DNA from 2 places in the Arthrobacter paludis genome. Region 2 is predicted to be linked to the other one. Evidence: riboswitches for the same ligand, from Rfam matches in the RefSeq annotation. Region 2 holds a riboswitch; the other holds the start of a gene.
What was found. A riboswitch is a leader RNA that binds a small molecule or an ion and turns the genes downstream of it on or off. The one in region 2 is predicted to bind glycine.
Positions count from the first base shown of each region.

Region 1: linked by a shared signal. The riboswitch ahead of gcvP (aminomethyl-transferring glycine dehydrogenase) and the one ahead of cycA (D-serine/D-alanine/glycine transporter) in region 2 are both predicted to bind glycine.

Region 1 covers NZ_JBXAEW010000001.1:153,519-157,893, forward strand. The annotation lists gene gcvP (aminomethyl-transferring glycine dehydrogenase) at 1-2,089, opposite strand, end outside; glycine riboswitch at 2,283-2,380, opposite strand; gene AC1Q5D_RS00795 (sensor histidine kinase) at 2,437-3,084, opposite strand; gene AC1Q5D_RS00800 (hypothetical protein) at 3,115-3,702, opposite strand; gene AC1Q5D_RS00805 (sensor histidine kinase) at 3,758-4,375, opposite strand, start outside.
Region 2 covers NZ_JBXAEW010000014.1:62,258-66,632, reverse strand. The annotation lists gene AC1Q5D_RS12950 (hypothetical protein) at 77-283, opposite strand; gene cycA (D-serine/D-alanine/glycine transporter) at 451-1,908, opposite strand; glycine riboswitch at 2,100-2,189, opposite strand; glycine riboswitch at 2,190-2,287, opposite strand; gene AC1Q5D_RS12940 (DUF3052 family protein) at 2,366-2,767, opposite strand; gene treZ (malto-oligosyltrehalose trehalohydrolase) at 2,794-4,375, opposite strand, start outside.

The DNA.
Region 1 (4,375 bases), on a different contig from region 2:
ACCGGCCCGGCTGGGCCAGGCCGACCAGGGCGTTGAGGTTCGCGCCGTCGATGTAGACCTGGCCGCCGGCGGCGTGCACCTTCTCGCACACCTCCATGACGTCCGCGTCGTACACGCCGTGCGTGGACGGGTACGTGATCATGATCCCGGCCAGCGCGTCGCGGTGCGCCTCGATCTTGGCGTCGAGGTCCGCGGCGTCGATGGTCCCGTTCGGGGCGGTCTTGACGACGACGACCTTCAGCCCGGCCAGCACGGCGGAGGCCGCGTTGGTGCCGTGCGCGGACGCCGGGATCAGGCAGACGGTGCGCCCGGTGTCGCCGTTGGCGACGTGGTACTGGCGGATCGCCAGCAGGCCGGCGTACTCGCCCTGCGACCCGGCGTTGGGGGCGATGGAGACGCCCGCGTAGCCGGTGATGGCGCTCAGGCGCGACTCCAGGTCGTCGATGAGCGCGCGCCAGCCCTCGGTCTGGTGGTCGGGGGCGAACGGGTGGATCGACGCGAAGCCCGGCCAGGTGATGGCCTCCATCTCGGCGGTGGCGTTGAGCTTCATCGTGCACGAGCCCAGCGGGATCATGGTCCGGTCCAGCGCCAGGTCGCGGTCCGAGAGCTTGCGCAGGTAGCGCAGCATCTGGGTCTCGGAGCGGACGGAGTTGAAGATCGGGTGCGTCAGGTAGTCCGACGTGCGGGCCACCCCCTCGCCCAGGGCGTCCCCGGACAGGGCGGCCTCGGCGTCGGACACCTTCTCCTCGGCGGCGTCGACGCCAAAGGCGGCGGCGACGGCGGCCAGGTGCGCGGCGGTGGTCATCTCGTCGGTGGAGACGCCCACGGTGTCGGCGTCGACCAGGCGCACGTTGATGCCCGCCTCCTCGGCGGCGGAGACGACGGCGGCGGCGCGGCCGGGCACGGACGCGGTGACGGTGTCGAAGAAGGACCCGGCGGCCAGCTCCACCCCCGCGCCGGACAGCACGGCGGCCAGCGTCCGGGCGCGGCGGTGCACGCGCTGGGCGATCGCCTTCAGGCCGGCCGGGCCGTGGTAGACGGCGTACATGGAGGCGGTGACGGCGAGCAGGGCCTGCGCGGTGCAGATGTTGGAGGTGGCCTTCTCGCGGCGGATGTGCTGCTCGCGGGTCTGCAGGGCCAGGCGGTAGGACACGGCGCCGGCGTCGTCCTTGGACACGCCGACCAGGCGGCCCGGCAGCGAGCGCTCGAGGCCCTGGCGCACGGCCATGTAGGCGGCGTGCGGGCCGCCGAAGAACAGCGGGACGCCGAAGCGCTGGGTGTTGCCGACGGCGATGTCGGCGCCCTGCTCGCCCGGGGGGACGATCAGGGTCAGGGACAGGATGTCCGCGGCGACCGTCACCATGGCGCCGCGCTCCTTGGCGGCGGCGATGGTGGCCGAGTGGTCGACGACGGCGCCGTTGTCGCCCGGCTGCTGCAGGACGATCCCGGAGATCTCTCCCTCGGGCAGGCCGGCCGAGAGGTCCGCGACGACCAGCTCGAAGCCCAGGGCCTTGGCGCGGCCCTCGACGACGGCGATGGTCTGCGGGAAGAGGTTGGCGTCCAGGACGGTCTTGGCGTCGCCCTTGGCCTTGTTCGAGCGGCGCATCAGCAGGACGGCCTCGGCGACGGCGGACGCCTCGTCCAGCAGCGACGCGTTGGCGATCGGCAGGGCCGTCAGGTCCTGGACCATCGTCTGGAAGTTCAGCAGGGCCTCCAGCCGGCCCTGGGAGATCTCCGGCTGGTAGGGCGTGTAGGCCGTGTACCAGGCCGGGTCCTCGACGACGTTGCGCTTGATGACCGGCGGGGTGAACGTGTCGTAGTAGCCCTGGCCGATCATCTGCGTCTTGATCCGGTTCCGGTTGGCGAACGCGCGGAGCTCCTCGAGGACCTCGCCCTCGGACCGGGCGGCCGGCAACTCGAGCGGGCTCTCCTGGCGGATGCCCGCGGGGACGGCGGTGTCGACGAGCGCGTCCAGGCTGTCGTAGCCCAGCTCGCGCAGCATGGTCGCCGCTGCGTCGGAGTCGGGACCGATGTGGCGGTCGGCGAAGGTGGTCTCGGCGGTGGCGGTGCTGGCTGCTGTGGCGGTCATGAGGGGAACTCCAGGTCGTCTGCGGCACGGTGGGCATGCCGTAGGGGCTCGGTTCCTCCCCGACTCTGTCTGTGACCTGAGAGATTCCGCCCCGTCGGGCCGCTGGGGCCGCGCGGCGCTTTGCACCTTCGGTGAACCGCCCACGGCGACCGTCCGGGGACGGGCGCAGCGGTCGGCTGCTTTCCAGAGTTGCCTCTGCGCGGCGGTACGGGGGCCTGAGAGATTCCCGGGGAGGATTTGCTCCTACGGCGCCCGTCCATGGTGTGGACGGGACTCTCCCGCCGCATGTCATTGGCGTGTGCCCGGGTGGGCACGTGACCCATGCTACCGTCCCGGGCGGGCCGTGGCTATCCTGCGGCCGCGGGCACGGCGGCCGCGACGCTCGTCCCGCGCCCGGGCCCGGACTCGATGTTGACCACCCCGCCGCCCTCGCCGGCGGCGGCGCGCATGATCCGCAGCCCCAGCCCGCCCGGAGGCGTCGGCGCCCCGGGATCGAACCCGCGGCCGGCGTCGCGCACGTGCAGCATGACCCGGTGCCCGGCGGCCCCGAACAGCAGGTCCGCCGCGTCGGCGCCGGAGTGCCGTGCCGCGTTGGACAGTGCCTCCCGGGCGATCCGGTGGAACATCAGGGCCTGGGCGGGCCGCAGCGCGGGAACCTCCCGGAGGTCCAGGCGCACGGCGAAGCCCGCGGCCGAGTGCTCCGCGGCGAGGGCGACCAGCGACTCGGCGAGCAGGTCCGGGTCCATCCCCGGGGTCCGCAGGCCGCGCGAGACGTCGCCCAGGGAGCGCAGCGCGGAGTGCAGGGCGTTCCGGGCGTCGACCAGTCGGCCGCGCCGGGTGAGCCCGGCCCGGGCGTCCTCGGCCTCGAGCGCGTAGGAGACCCCCGCGAGCGACTGGATGATCTCCTGCTCCAGGCGCCGCACGGCGCGCGTCCGCTCGAGGTCCTCGGCCGCGCGGGCCTGGTGCCCGGCGTCACCGGAGCACGGGGCCACCATGGCGCCCTCCCCCGGCGGTGGCGGCGCGCCTCACGCGCCGGCCCCCGTGTGGTGCGCGGAGCCCAGGGACAGGACCGTGCCGCCGGGCCCCTCGAGGACGAGTTCGATGGCCCGGTCGGGAATCTCGTAGACGAACGTGGCCACGAGGCGCCCGCCCCGCTCCACGTCGGCCCGTTCCGGCCCGGTCCAGAGTGGATCGATCCGGCTGCCGCCGAGGACCCCGAGCCGGTACTCGTCGCTCTCGAATTCGAGCCCGTCCCCGTCGAGGGCGGTGAACTCGACGAGAACCCGGACGCGGTGGGCGCCTCCGGCGACCGGGGCGGCGAAGGCCGCCGGCGCCGGGTCGCCGGACGGGGGCAGCCATCCGTCGTCCAGCAACGGGATGATCGCGTCGATGCGGGCGACGCCGCCGTCGACCTCCACGGGGGTGCCCGGCGGTGGGCCGGCCGGGGCGGGATCACCGGCGAGCAACAGCGCCGCGGCGGTGCCGGCGGCTCCGGCCGCGGCGACCCCGGCGAGCGCGACGCGGGCGCGGCGTAAGCGGGTCCCGACCCGCGGGGGAAGGGGGCCGGGACCCGCAGCCTGTGGATCCACGGCCGAGGCTGCGTGGTGTTCCATGACCCAAGACTGGCCGCGGGACCATGGGAAAAGCTGGGTCGGGCGCCGGCCCGGTTCAGCGCCCGCGGTCCTGGCTCAGGGCCGGGAACATCCTCGGCGCCGGGGAAGGTCCGGTTCCGGTCTGGTCGAAGACGACGGACACGCTGGTCCCGCCCTCGGCGCGGGGCACGACCTCCGTGCGCCCGCCGGCGGTCGCGGCGATGTCGTGCATGATCCGCAGGCCCAAGTGCCCCCGCCGCTCGACCGGATCCGCGTCGATGCCCCGGCCGTCGTCCTCGATCGCCATGGCGGTCCCCTGCCCGCGGCGCGCGACGTCGATCCACACGTGGACCGCCCCGGCGTGCTTGGCGATGTTCACGAGCGCCTCCCGCGCGACGCGGTACAGCACCGTGGCCTGGTGCTGGTCCAGGCGCAGGTCCCGCCCGACGCGGACATCCACCTCGATGCCCCGTTCGGAGAGTGGCGCGCCGAGCCGGCAGAGGGCCTCGGGGAGGTCGTGCGGCTCGATCTGGGGCGCGTAGAGCGTCCCCGTGATGTCGCGCAGGGTGCGGACGCTGCGGCGGACGACGGCGCTGGCCGGCTCCGCGGGGGCCCGCCCGGCCGTCCGGCCGGTGGCGGGGAAGCCGGGCCGGGCCCCGTCGTCGTCGGCCTCCGCCGCCTCCAGCGCGTACCC
Region 2 (4,375 bases):
CTACCACCGTGTAATACACCCCGTCTAGGGCTTTCCTGTTTTTGTCATCACGGGTGCCATGCCCCCGCGCTGGCCGTCACCCCGGGAAGGGGGCGTTGGGCACGTCGCCGATGCCGTCGTCGTCCTCGTCGCCGTAGGCCTGCTCCGCCAGCTCGTTCGCGCGTTCCGGGTCCCCGTGGACGGGGATGTCTGCCTCGGTCACCGGCTCGCGGTCGCCGGCGTCCCCGAGCTGCTGGCCGCCCTCGGTCTCCTCGGGGTCGAAGCCCTCGTTCTCGGTCGTCATGGCCTACCTCCTGGTCGTGGGGTGCAGATGGGGCCACCGTAGGGGCGCCGGCCGGATCGGCCAACCGCGGCCGGAGCGGGACCGGCCCGGGGACGCCGAAGGGGTGGGACCACGCGGGTCCCACCCCTGGGATGCCGGGGAACGGAGGGTGTTCCCGCAGCGTCCGGCTAGACGCCGGCGGTGACGTCCTCGCGGCGGTGCCCCGCGGCGGCCTCCCACTCCTGCTCGACGCGGGCGCGGTGCAGCTCGCGCATGGCGGCGTGCTCGGGGTTGCGGCGCACGGACAGGTAGCCGAGGCCCAGCCCGATGAACCACAGCGGCGTGAACAGCAGGGCCAAGAACGTGTCCGGCTGGGTGGTCAGCGCCCACACGATGAACCCGAAGAACGCGAGCACCACGAACGGCATGAACGTGCCGCCGGGCATCTTGAAGGTGCTGGCCGCGTGCACCTGCGGCCGGCGCCGGCGGTACACGATGTAGCTGACGAGGATGATCGACCAGACGAACATGAAACACAGCGCCGAGATCGTCGTGACCAGCGTGAAGGCCGCCGCGACGCCGCCCTCCGCGTAGAGCAGGACCACGCCGGCGAGCAGGAACATGCAGGAGAACAGCAGGGCGTTGCGGGGCACGCCGCGGCCGGAGAGCTTGCCGAACCGCTTGGGGGCGTCGCCCTCGAGGGCCAGGCCGTAGATCATGCGGGACGTGGAGTAGATGCCCGAGTTCGCGCTGGAGGTCGCGGAGGTCAGCACCACGAAGTTCACGACGCCGGCCGCGCCGGCCAGGCCCGCCAGGGCGAACATGCCCACGAACGGGGACGCGTCGGCGCTGAAAGACGTCCACGGCTCGACGGCCATGAGGATGATCAGGGCGCCCACGTAGAACAGCAGGACGCGGATCGGGATGGCGTTGACGGCCCGTGGCAGCGTCTTCTCCGGGTCCTTGGTCTCGGCGGCGGTCGTGCCGACCAGCTCGATGCCAACGAAGGCGAACACGGCGATCTGGAAGCCGGCGACGAAGCCCATGAAGCCGGTCGGGAACATGCCGCCGTGGGCCCACAGGTTGGAGAAGGACGCGGTGGCCCCGTCGTGCTGGAAGCTGGTGATGATCATGACCAGGCCGACGACAATCAGCGCGAGGATGGCCACGATCTTGATGAGCGCGAACCAGAACTCGGTCTCGCCGAACGCCTTGACGGTGGGCAGGTTCAGGGCGACGAGCAGGACGATGCAGGCCAGCGCCGGGAGCCACAGGGGCAGGTCGGGCCACCAGAAGGCCACGTAGTGGGAGATCGCGACGACGTCGGCGATGCCGGTGACGACCCAGCAGAACCAGTAGGTCCAGCCGGTGAAGAACGCCGCCCAGGGGCCGAGGATGTCCCCGGCGAAGTCGCCGAAGTTCTTGTAGTTCGTGTTGCTCAGCAGCAGCTCGCCCATCGCGCGCATGACGAAGAAGAGCATGAAGCCGATGATCATGTAGACGAAGATGACCGCCGGGCCGGCCGCGGAGATCGTCTTGCCGGAGCCCATGAACAGGCCGGTGCCGATGGCGCCGCCGATCGCGATGAGCTGGATGTGGCGGTTGGAGAGCCCGCGTTCCAGGTGTGGGGGCTGCGAAGTGGACATGCGTGTATCCCGCTTTCAGGTGGTGGTCTCGGCGGCCCGGCCCGGTGTCGGGCGTGCGGCTGCCTGGGCGTCAGAGGGCGTGGGATGCCCGCCCGGTCGCCCCGGTGGGGAAGGGGTGGCGCCTCGGGCGCCCGGTGGCCAGACTCAAGGGGAACTCCGAATCCGCGCGGTCCGCCGCGCTGCCGTCGTGTTCCTCCCCCTCTGTTTGGGAGACCTGAGAGTTTCGCCCCGCGGGGCTTGCTCCGTCGGTGAGCGCATGGGCGCTGCTTTCCAGAGGTGCCTGTTCCGCGGCGGTACGGGGGCCTGAGAGTTTCCTGGGGAGGAGTTGCTCCTACGGCGCCCGCCCTTGGCATGGACGGGTCTCTCCCGCCACGGGTTGTCGGCCGGCATCGCGTGATGCCAGCCACAGGCTAGAGGGCGGCGGTACGCCTGCGCAAAGCGCGCCGCCCCGGACGCGTCACGGACCGGTCTTGATCCGCACCGCCGACCAGACGTCCCCGAGCGAGACGTTCGCGTTCAGGGTGTGCCCGCGCTCCTGGAGCAGGGCCCAGATGCTGTCCCGGTTGATGTCCGCCCGGTTGCCCTTCGGGTACGCGATCCAGGCCGCGCGGCAGGAGAGCAGGGACGGCAGGTGCTCGGCCAGCAGCGCCTCGAGGGCGGCGCGGCTGGTCGCGAAGACGACGGCGGCCTCGGCGCCCCCGGCGTCGTTGGTCACGCGGGCGCCCTCCGGCAGTTCGCCCAGCAGGGCGTGCTCGGCCGCGGAGCCGCCGGCGAGGAACACCTGGTCCTTGGGCTTGACCAGCAGCTTCTGCGCCACGGTCTTCGGCGCGGGCGTCTTCTCCTCGGGCGTGTCCTCCACGGGGCCTCCTTCAGGCGGTGTCGTTGCTACCAGCCTAGTGATCCGCCGGTCCGGAACACGACCGTGGCGCCGGGCGACAGCGTCCGGGGGACCGTCCCCGCCCGGGCGCCGCCGTCGTCGTCCGTCCCCGCGGCGAACAGCACCTCGCCCGCCTCGCCGGGCCACGGTACGTCGGCGGGGCGGTCGCCCAGGTGGGCCGCGACGACGACGCCGCCGCGGCGGAACCACACCCACCCGGCCTCGGGGTCGTGCTCGACGGCGTCCGGCCAGCGGTTGCCGCGCAGGTCCGGCTCGCTGCGGCGCAGCCGCAGCAGGGTGCGGTACGCCTCCAGCATCCGCTCGTGGTCCCCGGTGGCGGCCTCGGCCCAGTCCAGGGCCGAGCGCCGGAACGTCTCCGGGTCCTGGGGGTCGGGGACGACGGCGGGGTCCCAGCCCATCCGCTCGAACTCCCGGAGCCGGCCCTCGGCGGTGGCCTTCCCCAGGTCCGGCTCCGGGTGGGACGTGAAGAACTGCCACGGCGTGGACGCGGCGAACTCCTCGCCCATGAACAGCATGGGCGTGAACGGGGACAGGATCGTCAGGGCCGCGGCCTGCGCGAGCCGCCCGAAGCCGAGCGTCGCCGGGAGCCGGTCGCCGGCGGCCCGGTTGCCGATCTGGTCGTGGTTCTGCGCGCAGACGACCAGGGCGTGCGGCCCAACGGCGACGCGGTCGATCGGCCGGCCGTGGCTGCGGCCGCGGAACGAGGACCACGTGCCGTCGTGGTAGAAGCCGTCCGCGAGGACCTTGGCGAGCGCCCCCGGGTGGGCGAAGTCGGTGTAGTAGCCGCCGTCCTCGCCGGTGAGGTTCGCGTGGACGGCGTGGTGGAAGTCGTCGCTCCACTGCCCGGCCAGGCCGTAGCCGCCCGCGGCCCGGCCCGTGATGAGCCGGGGGTTGTTCATATCCGACTCCGCGACCAGGAACAGGTTCCGGCCGGTCCGCGCGGCGAGCGCGTCCACAGCGGTCGCCAGCTCCTCGAGCAGGTGCACGGCCCGCTCGTCCCGGAACGCGTGCACCGCGTCGAGGCGCAGCCCGTCCACGTGCATGTCCCGCAGCCACATCAGCGCGTTCTCGACGATGAACCGCCGGACCTCGTCCGAGCCGGCCCGGTCCAGGTTCACCGAGTCGCCCCACGTGTTCGCGTCGCCCTGGGTCAGGTAGGGGCCGAAGCGGGGCAGGTAGTTGCCGCTGGGGCCGAGGTGGTTGTAGACGACGTCCTGGACCACGCCCAGGCCGGCCGCGTGCGCGGCGTCCACGAAGCGCTGGTAGGCGGCCGGCCCGCCGTACCCCTCGTGCACCGCGTACCAGGCCACGCCGTCGTAGCCCCAGTTGTGGGTCCCGTTGAAGCCGTTCACCGGCAGCAGCTCCACGTGCGTGACGCCCAGGTCCACGAGGTACGGCAGGCGTCCCGCGGCCGCGTCCAGCGTGCCCTCGGGCGTGAACGTGCCGACGTGCAGCTCGTAGATCGCGCCGCCGTCCAGGCCAGGCGATGACCAGCCGGCGTCGGCCCACGCGTGCGCGGCGGGATCGAAGGTCCGGGACAGCCCGTGGACGCCGTCCGGCTGGCGCCGC